Regions from separate parts of the Leisingera methylohalidivorans DSM 14336 genome, predicted to be linked through region 1. Evidence: riboswitches for the same ligand, from Rfam matches in the RefSeq annotation. Region 1 holds a riboswitch; each other region holds the start of a gene.
The links. A riboswitch is a leader RNA that binds a small molecule or an ion and turns the genes downstream of it on or off. The one in region 1 is predicted to bind cobalamin.
Positions count from the first base shown of each region.

Region 2: another riboswitch for cobalamin. It lies ahead of METH_RS14605 (aromatic ring-hydroxylating oxygenase subunit alpha); the one in region 1 lies ahead of METH_RS04330 (ABC transporter substrate-binding protein).
Region 3: another riboswitch for cobalamin. It lies ahead of METH_RS02515 (hypothetical protein); the one in region 1 lies ahead of METH_RS04330 (ABC transporter substrate-binding protein).
Region 4: another riboswitch for cobalamin. It lies ahead of METH_RS15570 (TonB-dependent receptor plug domain-containing protein); the one in region 1 lies ahead of METH_RS04330 (ABC transporter substrate-binding protein).

Region 1 covers NC_023135.1:867,939-871,337, forward strand. Annotated here, with positions in the region: gene METH_RS04320 (ArsR/SmtB family transcription factor) at 1-134, shown strand, start outside; gene METH_RS04325 (permease) at 189-1,238, shown strand; cobalamin riboswitch at 1,620-1,812, shown strand; gene METH_RS04330 (ABC transporter substrate-binding protein) at 1,955-2,965, shown strand; gene METH_RS04335 (FecCD family ABC transporter permease) at 2,962-3,399, shown strand, end outside.
Region 2 covers NC_023135.1:2,968,372-2,971,770, forward strand. Annotated here, with positions in the region: gene METH_RS14600 (FAD-binding oxidoreductase) at 1-347, opposite strand, end outside; gene METH_RS14605 (aromatic ring-hydroxylating oxygenase subunit alpha) at 352-1,587, opposite strand; cobalamin riboswitch at 1,695-1,893, opposite strand; gene METH_RS14610 (DUF1523 family protein) at 2,133-2,777, opposite strand; gene METH_RS14615 (hypothetical protein) at 2,788-3,054, opposite strand; gene METH_RS14620 (DUF6638 family protein) at 3,057-3,399, opposite strand, start outside.
Region 3 covers NC_023135.1:486,495-489,893, forward strand. Annotated here, with positions in the region: gene METH_RS02505 (DNA polymerase III subunit gamma/tau) at 1-684, opposite strand, end outside; gene METH_RS02510 (protein-tyrosine phosphatase family protein) at 880-1,422, shown strand; gene METH_RS02515 (hypothetical protein) at 1,477-1,881, opposite strand; cobalamin riboswitch at 1,992-2,212, opposite strand; gene METH_RS02520 (TetR/AcrR family transcriptional regulator) at 2,232-2,822, opposite strand; gene METH_RS02525 (alpha/beta hydrolase family protein) at 2,893-3,399, shown strand, end outside.
Region 4 covers NC_023135.1:3,170,152-3,173,550, forward strand. Annotated here, with positions in the region: partial or broken gene METH_RS15560 (IS3 family transposase) at 1-424, shown strand, start outside; cobalamin riboswitch at 1,465-1,673, shown strand; gene METH_RS15570 (TonB-dependent receptor plug domain-containing protein) at 1,831-3,399, shown strand, end outside.

The DNA of each region.
Region 1 (3,399 bases):
TGGTCGTGCAGGAAAAGCGCGGGCGTGAAGTGTTCAACCGGGTCGATTACCCCGTCATGCAGGGGGTGGTGAATTTCCTGACATCCGAATGCTGCACAGGTGTGACCCTGACTGTCAGAGAGGAAAGCGCGTGAGGTGAAAAGCTGTCTTCTTCGACTTAAAATAACTATAAATCTGGTGATATAGAAATGACAAACGCAACCAACGTTCCCCCAAGACCAGGCGCATCCGTCTGGCGGTTCATTCAAGAGCAGCGGGTCTGGCTGGCCTCTGCCGCAATCCTGCTGCTGCTGGTCATTTTTGATCCGGCACAATCCGCAGAAAGTGCTGTCTTTGCCGCAGCCGCGCTGGCGCATACGGCCCCCTATTTGCTGTTCTCCATTGCCGTCGCGGCCTGGGCCGGCGCCACTGGCGCGGACAATCTGGTTGCCAAGGCTTTCACCGGTAAACCGCTTCTGATGATTGCGCTTGGCGCCCTGGCGGGCGGGCTGTCGCCGTTCTGCTCTTGCGGAGTGATCCCGCTCATCGCAGCACTGCTGGCTATGGGGGTGCCGTTGTCCGCCGTCATGGCATTCTGGCTGGCGTCGCCGATCATGGATCCCTCGATGTTCTTTCTGACTGCCGGCGTTCTGGGCATTGAATTCGCGGTGGCCAAGACCGCCGCCGCGGTTGGCCTTGGCCTGTTCGGCGGCTTGGTTGTCCATTTGCTGAACCAGGGCGGCGCCTTGCAGGACGCGTTGCGCGACGGTGTCGGAAACGGCGGCTGCGGCGGGGCGAAAATGCGCGCGCCCAAGCCGGTGGTCTGGAGATTCTGGACCGAGGCGGAGCGCCGGGCGAAATTCGCCGGAACCGCCTGGACCACGACGCTGTTTCTGGCCAAGTGGCTGCTGCTGGCCTTCATTCTGGAAAGCCTGATGCTGGCCTGGATCCCGGCCGAGACCGTGACCTCCGCCCTGGGCGGTGAGGGTTTGCTGCCGATCATCACAGCAACACTGGTTGGTGTCCCTGCCTATCTGAACGGCTATGCGGCGCTGCCGTTGGTCGGCGGGCTGATCGAGCAGGGCATGGCGCCGGGGGCGGGCCTCGCCTTTCTGGTGGCCGGCGGTGTGACCTCGATCCCCGCGGCAATGGCCGTCTGGGCGCTGGCCCGTCCGCAGGTCTTTGCACTGTACCTCGGCTTATCGCTCACCGGTGCCTTTTCCGTTGGGCTGCTGTTCCAGCTCTGGCACGCGGTCTGAACCAATCCAGGGCCCGGGCCCGCTCGGGTCCTGAAGGCCGGGCTGAAACCGGAGGCAGTAGGGCGGGGCAATGAACCGGAGGTTTTGCCCCGCTCAGGCCGGGGCCGATGGAGACGCAGGCGGGCATCTTCTTAACGCCTTTGGCCTTCAGCGCCGGCCGGCCGGGCAGGCCGGGGCTGCCGGCCCGCATCAGCGCAATACGCAGCCCCGCTCTTCCGGCAGGCGGCTGACAGGCGTGCCCCCTATGAAACAGCTGCAGCTGGGTTTTCCACCAGGCGGTGCCTTGGGGAAGCCGCCTCCGCAGGCTGCCTGCAGCAGCGGCGCGCAGGGCGAGGAATTGCGGCCGCAGCGAAACTTTCCCTTGCCGCAACGGAGGTGATGCGCTACCCGCGCCTGACCGGTCCCGAAAGGGCTAAGAGGGAATCCGCGGTGCCTGCCGGCACCAAACGGAACTGCCCCCGCAACTGTAGGCGGCGAGTGCTGTGCCAGGACGTCACTGGGCCGAAACGGTCCGGGAAGACGGCACAGTCATTGACCCGCCAGTCAGGAGACCTGCCGGTGATAACCGAAACACACCGGGCGGGGTTGTCCGGGGAGGTTGCCGGTAAGATGCGCCGCCGCTTTCCGGTGCCGCAGGCGGGGGGCAGGCCCTCAGCCTTACCGGTCAATGCCCTTTCACCCGTTCTCCGGTCCTTGACACTTGGAGATCGAAATTCATGTTTCTGCGTTCCGGCCTGATCGGCCTTTCCTTCACCCTTGCGGCACATAGCGCTGCCGCCGGTGACACCTTCCCGCTCACAATTGAAAACTGCGGCCAGTCGGTCACTTTCGAGGTGCCGGCGGTGTCTGCGGTGACGGTTGGCCAGGCGGCGACCGAGGTGCTCTTTGCGTTGGGGCTGGGCGGCAAGGTGCTGGGCACTTCGGTCTGGTTCAACGACGTCCTGCCGGAATACGCTGACCTGAACGCCAAGGTCGAGCGGCTGGCCGACAACGATCCCAGCTTTGAAAGCGTGGTGGCCAAGCGCCCCGGGCTGGTGGCGGCGCAGTATGAATGGCATGTCGGCCCCGAAGGCGTCGTGGCCAAGCGTGAGCAGTTCCATGATCTGGGCATTCCGACCTATGTGATGCCCGCCGATTGCGCCGGCAAGGACAACACCACCGGCGGCGACGGCACCCGCACCCGGATGTTCACCACCGGCAGCCTGTATCGGGGCATCGAGGAGCTGGCGGCAATCTTCGGTGAAGCAGATAAGGGCGCCGAACTGGTTGCCGATTACAAGGCCCGCGAGGCCGCCGCGGTTGCCAAGGCACAGGAGGTTGCGCTGGAAGATGCCTCCGCTTTGTTCTGGTTCTCCTCGCCCGAAATGGAAAGCGATCCCTTTGTGGCCGGTCAGAAAGGCGCGCCGGGTTACATGATGCAGCAGCTTGGCCTGCGCAATGTCATCGAAACCGACGAGGAATGGCCGACCGTCGGCTGGGAAACCATCGCCAAGGCCAACCCCACGGTGATCGTCATCGCCCGCATGGACCGCCGCCGCTTTGCCGCGGATGACTACGAGAAGAAGCTGGAGTTCCTGCGCCAGGACCCGGTGGCGAGCCAGATGGATGCGGTCAGGAACAACCGTATTGTGGTGATGGACGCCCAGGGGATGGATGCCACCATCCGCGCCATTCCGGCGCTGGAAGATCTGGCTGCCGAACTCAGCGTGATCGGCAGCAGCCAGTGAGCGCAGCCGCCGCAATCACATGGCAGGGCCTCAAGGGTGCCTGCCTGGCCTTGCCTGTGCTGATTGCGGCGGTTCTGGCTGGCGCAATGATCGGGGAAACCCCGCTTGCGCCGGACCTGGTGCTGTCCGTTCTGGCCAACAAGCTGGCCGGTGCGGGCCTGCCCGTCGACCCGGTGGACCAGGGCATCATCTGGAGCTACCGGCTGCCGCGGGCGCTGGTGGCGGGGGCCTGCGGCGCGGCGCTGGCGGTGGCGGGCGTGGTGCTGCAGGCGCTGCTGCGCAATGCGCTGGCGGATCCTTACATACTTGGCATTTCGGCCGGCGCCTCGACCGGGGCGGTGGCTGTCACAATTGCGGGGCTGGGCGGCGGCGCGCTGTCGCTGTCCTTTGGCGCCTTCAACGGGGCGCTGCTGGCGTTTGGCTTTGTGGCCATT
Region 2 (3,399 bases), 2.0 Mb from region 1:
AGCCCCGCAGGCCCCGAGGCTTTCAGCATCCTGCCGGGGCGCAGGTTGTCCAGCATCCAACGGGTGCCGATGCTGTCCGCTTGCGCCTTCACAGTCACCGAGATCGACAGCGGCCGCGACGGCGAGGAACTGATGGTGTAGGTGCGCCAGACGGTCCCGCCCGGCACCGGCAGTTCCAGCGTCAGGAACTGGCCCGGCTGGTATTTGAACCACGCGCCGGAAGGCGCGCGGAAGCTGAAGGTGGCGGTGTTCGGCGCTTCCGGCACAACCGAGACGCATTCCAGCATCTCGTCGTCCTTCCACGCCAGGGTTTCGTCCAGAGATTCGAAATTAGCCTGCAGTCCCATTGGCTTACTCCGCCGCGATCAGGTTGCGGCCGGTCAGGGCGCGGGTCAGGTGTTCAGCATACCAGTTGGAGAACTGAATGACGCCGCTTTCCTGCACTTCGGAATAGGGTCCGGGCTGGTAGGCGGGCGAGTTGATGCCGCGCTGGTTGTCCTCGACCACAATGCGGTCCTCGTCGTTGGTGGCCATCCAGACTTCAGTCAGGCGCTTGATGTCATAGTCCTGGCCCTCAACCGCGTCCTTGTGCACCAGCCACTTGGTGGTCACTTCGGTCTCGGTCGCGCTGATCGGGTTCACCCGGAAGACAAGGGAATGATCCGGCAGGAAATGGTTCCAGGTGGTTGGGTAGTGGAACTTCAGCAGCGTGCCGGCATCGGCAAAGGGCACCCGTCCCAGCGGTTTGGCGACTGCGGCCTTGCCGTCCATTGTATAGCTCTCGGCGCCTTCGTTCAGCGGCATCCGCGCCAGCCGGTGCTGGCCGCGTTCGCCCATGCGGAACTGCGCCGGGCAGCCTGCGGCTTCGATCCGGTCGAAATGCTTCTGCAGATGCGGCGGGGTTTCGCCGCCTTCAACCCCGGTGACCGAAGGATCTTCCGGGAAGGTGCGGCACAGCGACGGGTGGTTGCCGCCGCAGTGATAGCACTCGCGGTTGTTCTCCCAGACCAGCTTCCAGTTGCCGTTCTCGATGATCGAGCTTTCATAGGCGATCTTGGCATTGCCCAGATCATGCGGCTCCAGGTAGGGGCGGGCGGCCTCGGCGAACGCATCGAAATCCGGCGCCTCATCGGCCAGGCAGATATAGATCAGACCGGCCAGATCGCGGCAATGCACTGGCTTCAGCCCGTGTTTGGAGGCATCGAAATCCGGCCCCATGTCGCGTGCCCACAACAGCGAGCCGTCCAGCTCGTAGGTCCACTGGTGGTAGGGGCAGACCAGCTTGGGCGAATTGCCCTTCTTGGCCTTGCACACAACCGATCCGCGATGGCGGCAAGCATTGTGGAAGGCACGCACTTCGCCATCCGTGCCGCGCACGATGATGACGTTATAAGCCCCCACCTGATGGGTCACATAGTTGCCCGGCTTCGGCACTTCGCAGGCGGGAATGGCAAACAGCCACTCGCGGTAGAAGATCTGCCGCAAGTCCAGATCCAGAACGCCCGGATCGGTATAGAACGCCTGTTCCAGAGAGTAGTTTTTCTGCCGGGCCATCAACTTGGCCAGAATCTCGCTATCGTGAAGCATCTGCTTCTCTCCTTTGCCGCAACCCCGCGGCGGGTTGGCTGGGTGCGGGCAGGTGAAGAGAGATTGCAAGCCACACGCCTGCAACCGCCCCGCCGCCGCCCGCGGTTGACGTTTTTCAGGGCAAGGCTGGTTTCCGGACTGTCCCGGGGCCTTTAGGCGGCGGGACCTGGCACCTTCCCGAGGCACCTGCCTCAGTGGTCATTGCCATGCCTTGCCCGGGGTCACCGTTGCGGGGGCAGTGCCGGAGTTTCACCAGCTTCCCAATTCTCCGCCCCGAAGGACGGCACCTTGCTATCCGCGGTATTGCCCTAAAAATCTCCCGCCATCGGAAACAAAACCGACCCGGCGAAACCAGAATAAGACATGCAGGTTCATTACCGGCCACCAGACGAACCTGTCCAATGCCGCAAAATGCGCGCTGCATGCAAAAAGCGGCAAAGACCCCATCTGTCAGCGCTGGTTAAAGCCGTTTCCGGCGAATCTGCACAGCGCTCTCCGCCAGGCCCCGCCGCAACTGAAAAAGGCCGCGTTTCCGCGGCCCTGTCTTACTTCGACTTCCAGCTGTCCAGCCAGCGCCGGAACCGCCCCTTGCGCTCGGCGAGCGCATCGCCCGCCGCATAGAGGCTGTCCTCGACATTTTCGACCATCGGGTCGATCCGCGCCCGGCGGAAGCGGCGCCAGCGCACATAGACCGCCCAGAACAGCGCCGCCAGCAGCACCAGTACAATGATCGAGAACCAGTTGGTCGGCTTGTCCTCCGGACCTGCCACCGGGTTGATCGTCACGGCGTTGGGAAAAATTGACAAGAACTCGTTGCGCCAGCCGTAGTGCATCACCGCCACCCATTCCGGGTTTGCCTTGGTCGAGATGCTGTCATTGGCATCGGTATACAGGTTCGCGGTGTCGAACTTGAAATAGGGCGGCCAGTTCCAGCCGGTATCCTCATTTCGGTAGACCATGTTGCGGCCGCTGGGGCGCACGGCCTGGATGAACTGCACATCGCGGTTGATCAGCTCGGCAGACTGGTCGTCCGGCTTGGACCAGAAGATTTTGGTCCAGTCGTTCAGCTCCTGCCGCTCCTCATAGGTGTTGACGATACGCACCACATCGTACTGCGGCAGCGTGTAATGCAGAAAGGCGCCGAACAGCACCCAGATGGTGATCAGAAAAGCCCATTTGATGAAACGCATCTGCTGCACCTCACATGAAGTTAATGACATAGACCAGAAGCGCGATTGCCCCCAGCGGAATGATATAAACCAGCAGGATCAGCTTGCGCCGGAACGAGCGGTCATATTGTTTCAGCCCCCGCTGGATGAAGGTGCTGCGGTCGCCGGTCAACCCCTTCTCTTTCCAGCGGCGCTTGAGCTTCGCCCGCCGCACCTCGCGCGAGTAAAGCGAGACCGCGCCGTAAGCCACGGTCAGCCCCACCAGCAGGATCAGGATCAGGCGGATAAAACCGAACATCTTTATCGCCCCCTCACCCGGTTCACCGCGCCCCAGGGGCCGACCCGCTCGACACCCCCCTTGCGCCGCACACGCGGCAGCGCTGGTGTGCGGCCCTCCATATCCGGCTCATGCCCGAACAGTGCGGCGCGCGCGCCGGCCTTGTCCACCGCGTACTCCCGCGCCAGGAACTCCGCCGCATAGGCCTTTTTCGTCTCCGGCCAGCCCCGGTACTGGCGGTAGAACGCCTCCTTGTGGCAGATGAACATCTGGCGGAAGTCATGCGGGCACAGCTCCGCCAGCAGCATATTCACCAAGTCCCGCTGGACAGTGTCCGACGCCCGCAGGGAATAGAAATAGGCCGGA
Region 3 (3,399 bases), 380 kb from region 1:
GGCGCGGGTGATCAGCGCCAGCGCATCCTCGGCGATCCGGGCGTTTTCGGCCCCGGCAATCTTGCGCAGCAGGGCAATCATCACCTCCGGCTCGATCCGGCGCAAATCGAAGCGCTGGCAGCGCGACAGCACCGTCACCGGCACCTTGCGGATCTCGGTTGTGGCGAAGATGAATTTCACATGCGCAGGCGGTTCCTCCAGCGTCTTCAACAGCGCGTTGAAGGCGCTGGTCGACAGCATGTGGACTTCGTCGATGATGTAGATTTTGTAGCGGGCCGAAGCGGCGCGGTACTGCACCGAGTCGATGATCTCGCGGATGTCGTTCACACCGGTGCGCGAGGCGGCATCCATCTCCATCACGTCGACATGGCGGCCTTCCATGATCGCGGTGCAATGCTCGCATTGGCCGCAGGGATCGGTGGTCGGGCCGCCCTGGCCGTCGGCGCCGATGCAGTTCATGCCCTTGGCGATGATCCGCGCGGTGGTGGTCTTACCGGTGCCGCGGATGCCGGTCATGATGAAGGCCTGGGCAATCCGGTCAGCGGCAAAGGCGTTTTTCAGCGTCCGCACCATGGCGTCCTGGCCCACCAGATCGGCAAATGTTTCGGGCCGGTACTTGCGGGCCAGAACCTGGTATTGGGAGTGGCCGGATGCGCCGGGGGTGCCGCTGGGGGTATCGTTCATGATGTCTCGTGCCGGATTCGGGATGCGGGGCGTCCGCGTTCCGCGCAGGGTATTGAAGCGCAGCCCGTTCGTCCACCGCCGATGGGGCTGTCCCGGGACAGCAAAAGCGCTTTGGGATTGCCCGCTTAGCCGCTAGGCTGCGGACGCATAGGACTGCGGGGGGAAATGCAGGAACGCAACGGCTAAGGAGGCGGTATGCGATCTGAAGACATCCCGGGACCTGGGGCGCAGGACGGCGCGGCGCCGGCAGGCCTGACCATCCACGCGCTGTCAGCAGGCGGCGGTATTCTGGCGCTATGCCCGCTGCCCGGCGGCGGCGGCGATTACCGCAATGACCTGATTCAGATCTATCAGTGGAAACCGGGGCTGGTCATCTCGATGACCACGGAGGTCGAGCACGCAGCCGCAGGCGTGCCGCGGCTGGGGATTGATCTTCAAAGCATGGCTTGCCGCTGGCTGCATTTGCCAGTGCCGGATTTTCAGGCGCCGCCGCCGGGCGTGGCAGCGAAATGGCCGGCCGCCAGCGCCTCCGCACGGCAGGCTTTGGCGGGCGGCGGCCGGGTGCTGGTGCATTGCCGGGGCGGCTGCGGGCGGTCCGGTATGGCGGTGCTGCGGCTGATGATCGAAGGCGGCGAGGATCCGGCGCAGGCGCTGGCCCGGCTGCGGGCGGTGCGGCCCTGCGCGGTGGAAACGGATGAGCAGCTGCACTGGGCCTGCGCGGGGCAGGCGGCAGGTTAGACCGCATAGGCTTCCGCCCGCCCGGGGTCCGGCACTGCCCTCAAAGCTCAGGTTTCACAGCGCCAGCATCTGTTCCGCCTGCCGCGCCGCAGCGGTTTTCGGCAGCGCCTCCATCAGCGCGCAGGGGCGGGTGTCCAGTTTGGAGGCGGCAAAGCCGGTGCCGTCACGGCTGAGGATGGCATCGGCGAAGCGGTCCAGCCCCTCGCGCGGCGCCTCTTCCCCGACGCCGCAATACAGCCGGATCCGGTCATGGCTGGCAGCAAACTGCGCCGGGCAGTTGCGCGGGCAGCCGTCCAGCGCGGTGGTGCCGGTGATCTCGAAATCCTCCTGGGTCAGCGGTTTGGCCTTGGTCATCGCCTCGGCCAGCTTGGCGATCATCCGCTCCGCTGCGGGGCAGGGCCGCCCCAAATACTTGCAATCTGTTGCCGCATAGAAATGCGTCTGGTCCGTCCACATCATATCTGCGCCCTCCGCGCGTGGCACGGGGGTCATGGGGACAAGAGTTCGGATGAAAGACGGATCACAGCCGCCGCAGCCATCAGACCCTGTCCGGACACCCCGCCCGGGTTCGAGTTACACGTCTGATGGCAGGTCTCCTGACTTGCGGGTCGTCGCTCTCCCGATCCTTCCCGGCCTCTTGTCGGGCCAGTGGCTCTATCGGGGTCGCTCGCCGCTTACAGTTGCGGGGGCAGCCGCGGAATTGGCCTGTTTATGCGCAGGCCGCACCGTGTTCCCTTTTCATCCCGGACACAAGATTCTGTGGCACGGGAACCATCGCCACAAGCGGTAGCGGTTTCTTCCGCGAGTCGTCAATCGTTTTTCTGCAGCTGCAAATACAGCCCCCGGATCACATCCGACTGCCGCCGCACCCGGGCCAGCTGCCAGCCGCCCTGCAGCAGGATATAGAAGTTCTCGGCCGCCGCGCGGGCCTCGGGTTCGGGCAGGCCGAGGCGGCGGGCGTGGCGGGCGGTCTCGGCTATCCAGCCCTCGAACAGATGCGCGGCATGCTGGTGGAACGCCTCGTTCTCCGGCCCTTCGAACAGGGTGGCAGAGACCGGGCAGCCGCTCCATTTGCCTTGCTGGTCAAACAGCTTGGCCAGTTTGTAGCAGACCGTCTTGGCCCCCTCCCGGAAGGTTGGCGCCGGCGTGAAAGACGCCTCTATCAGCAGCAGCATCTGCCCTGACGCCCAATCCGCTGCGGCCAGGGCAAGGTCGGATTTGCCATTGGGAAAATGGTGGTAGAGCGAACCCTTGGGCGCTCCGGCCGCTGCCAGCAGTTCCGCCAGCCCGGTGCCGCTGTAGCCCTTGTTGCGGAACAGGCCCGCAGCCGCCCGCAGCAGCCGTTCGCGGGTGGGGGCAGGGGCGTCCGGGGCGGCAGAGGGTGTCGTCACGTCAGTCATACCGGCAGGTTGACAGCATTGGACCGATTGGTCCAGTGATGGAATAGACCAATCGGTCTAGGAGGGTGCCATGCTGGACAGCCATGCAGAACACACCGCGGATATCCGGGTGGAGGAGCTGCGCATTGCCGCAGGCGATGCGATGCTGGCCGGGCGGCTGTACCACCCGGCGGGGCGGGCGCGGGCCGCGGTGGTGCTGAATGGCGCAACCGGGGTGCCGCAGCGCTTTTACCGGCATTTCGCGCGCTGGCTGGCAGCCGGGCAGCAGGTGGCCTGCCTGACCTATGACTACCGGGATTTCGGAGACTCGGCGCGGGGCCATCCGCGCCATTCCGGCGCGACAATGGCCCAATGGGCGCTGGAAGATCAGCCAGCTGCCCGGGCCGAACTGCAACGGCACTATGCGGGCGTGCCGTTGTGGGTGATCGGCCATTCTCTGGGGGCGATGCTGATGCCCCTGCAGGATGGCCTGAAGGACGTCGCCCGCATGATCGTGGTTGCGGGCGGCTTGGTGCATCACCACGATCATCCCTGGCCCTACCGCGCGCTGGCGCTGGCTTTCTGGTTCGGCCATGTG
Region 4 (3,399 bases), 1.8 Mb from region 1:
TACCGGAGAATACACAAGGGAGGCGCTGATGATCCGCGTCGATCGCAAACTCAACTCAACCGATGTGCTGGATCCGCTGACTGATCTGTTCATTCTGCGCCGCCCGCCGGAATACATAAGATCGGATAACGGCCCGGAATTCATTGCTCAGAAAGTCCGGGGCTGGATCGCCGCTGCCGGCGCAAAGACTGCGTAGATCGAGCCGGGGCCACCCTGGGAGAACGGATATTGCGAAAGCTTCAATGCCCGGTTCCGCGATGAGCTTTTGAACGGGGAAATCTTCTTCAGTCTGCGCGAAGCCCAAATCTTAATCGGTCAATGGCGGGTTCACTGCAACACCGTCAGGCCGCACAGCGCATTGGGATACCGCCCGCCTGCGCCGGAAGGCATCGTCCCAGTGGACCAGAGACCGACGATGCACTAACAATCAAACCGGACCACCCGATGGGGGCACGCCACACAAGATCGCGGGCATTCTGAAGGCCATCGAAGACGGCATGCACCATGCCTTGATGAAGGCAACGATGTCAGAGCTGGAAGAAGCGAAGGCCCGGCTGCAGACGATCATCGCAGATAGCCCGGAGCCCCCTGCCTGCGGCTGCATCCCAGCCTTTCGGAGCGCTACCGCGAGATGGTCGAAGACCTCGCCCGGTCTCTGAATGCACCGGAAGTGAAGCGGGGAGTCCACGGCGTCGCTGCGGGCACTGATTTCGGAGGTCCGGATGATTCCCGACGCTGATGCGCCTGGCGGACATCAGCTTGAACTCATTGGAGAATTAGCGGGATTGTTGGCTTTGGGTCAGCCTGAATCGAAAAAGCCCCCGCGGGTTGCAGGAGCTTGGTCGGAAACGATTGTTGCGGGAGCAGGATTTGGACACTGTTTCATTCAAGCCCAATGACTTGTTGCTGCGTTGCCAGCCGCCATCCGTTGCAAGCGCTGCTTGGATATCTTCTTGTGTACACTGTGCGCAAAAGCGCCATTTTCATTCCATTCCTGTGGCCAGATCCGGCATCGATTTTCGCTGCTCCGCCGCGATAAAAAGCTGCCGCTTGTCATCAGTTCAGCAGGCAACTGGCATCATGTGGCCGGGGTGCGGGACAAAGCGTGCTTTCGCCGCGGTTGCAAACAAACAGCGCAAACTGAACCAGCTTTGACAACTTGCGCGAAAGCTGACTTTCCCATCTTAAATTAACTCCTGAACAGAACATAGACGGCTTTGCCTGTGTGGTAAGGTCTAGCCTCTCGAACTCAGCGAAAGATGGAACGGCGGCATCAACTTCACTTCGAAATACCGTTTCCCGAATTTAGGCGCCCCATTGGTGTTCAATCCACATTTTCTCATCGGGATTTTCCTAGCGCAAGCGTTTAACCTGAAGCAATTGTTTATGCTCAGTCCGCTCTGGAGCCGATCCATAACAGCCGAGATAGAGTTTTCTCCCGCTTGACAGAACAGACCCGGTTTGCCTAAGTCGGGACATTCTGGTCCGGCTGGGAAACCACCCGGGTAAAAGGGAACACGGTGAGGTGTAGCCAACAGGCGCTGAATCCGTGACTGCCCCCGCAACTGTGAGCGGAGAGCAATGCTGCGGAATGCCACTGCCCCAAGGGGCGGGAAGGCGCGGCAAAGCTTCGACCCGCGAGTCAGGAGACCTGCCAGGATGATCACCCTATCCCGGTGCGGGGCGCGCCGTAGATAACGGATTTCCGTAGTGGTGGCAGTTTTCACCGTCTGCGGAGGCAAGGCCTTCCAATGACCCAAACTCGAATACACTGCCCGCTTGGGCAGTCACTTGGCCTGTGCTTGCTGCGCAGGCCGGGAGGAATGGAATATGAGCAAGGCAAGCCTGTCCCTGGCCGCGGCCCTGACCGCCGCCGCCCCCGCACTCGCAACTGCCCAGGACGCAGAGATCACCGATCTGGGGGAAATCATCGTCTCCGGCGGCTTCACCCCGGTTGAAGCGCAGAAATACGGCCGCTCTGCCTCGGTCCTGACCAGCGAGGAGATCGAAGACCGCGGCCTCACCACCGTTCAGGATGCGCTGCGCTCGGTTCCCGGCCTGATGGTGAGCGGCTCCGGCGACAGCTTTACCCAGGTCCGCATCCGCGGCGCCGAAGCCAACCACACGCTGATCCTGATTGACGGCGTCGAGGCCTCCGGCGGCGACAGCGAATACATCCTGTCCGGGCTGGACACCGCCAATATCGAGCGCATTGAGGTGCTGCGCGGCCCGCAATCGGTGTTCTACGGCTCCAACGCCTCGGCCGGCGTGATCAACATCATCACCAGGACCGGCGGTACCGGCACAGAATACGGCGGCAGCGCTGAGGCGGGTTCGGACGGCTACCGTGCCTCGGCGCGGGTTTCGTCGCGCACCGAACGCGGCGGTGTCTCCTTCAGCCTGGCGCATGACAACGACGACGGCTACGACATCTCTGGCGACGGCGGCGAAAAGGACGGCATCCGCCGCAACACCTTGCAGCTGAAGGGCGACCAGCTGGTCAACGGCCGGCTGAAGCTTGGCTTCAACTTCCGCACCTCGGACGAGCGATATGACGGCGATAGCACCTCTTTCACCGCAACGGACTCGGCCAGCTATGTCGTGGATGATCCCACGCAATTCAGCGACCGCGATGAACAGCTGGCCCAGGTATATGCCGAGCTTGACACGTTGGGCGGCCGCCTGAAACACCGGCTGTCGCTGGAGCGCACTGACTTTGACCGATCCTTCAATGGCGGCACCCCGACCGAAACCAAGACCGAAGCAGCAAAATACCTGCTGAGCTTTGGCCTGGACGGACGGCCGGCAGATCAGGCAGACCACCTTCTGAACGCAATTCTGGAATGGGAAGAGGATTCCAGCAGCACCAACCCGGCCTTTGCGCGCGAAACCAACTCATTTGCCCTGGAGTACCGCGGCAGCTTTGCCAATGGCCTGGATCTGCAGCTTGGGGTGCGCCACGACAGCAACAGCGTTTTCGAAGACGCAACCAGCTGGACGGCGAGTGCTTCCTACATATTTGCTGGCAGCGGCGTGCGTCTGCACAGCTCGGCGGGAACTGGCGTCGTGAATCCCTCTTACTTTGAGCTGTTTGCCAACAGTACCTTTGGCTCCACCACCTATCTCGGCAACCCGGGCCTGCAACCGGAGGAAAACCGCAGCTTCGACTTTGGGGTTGAGGTGCCATTCCTGCAGGGGCGCGGACTGGTCGATGTGACCTATTTCGACGAAACGCTGACGGGTGAAATCGAGAGCTACATGGTGAACGCGACCACGATCTCCTACCGCAACCAGGCCGGTGACAGTGATCGCAAAGGTGTTGAGCTGGCAGCAAGCCTGGAGGCCACCGAAAACCTCGGCCTGCGCCTCTCCTACACCTATCTGGACGCCAGCAACCCC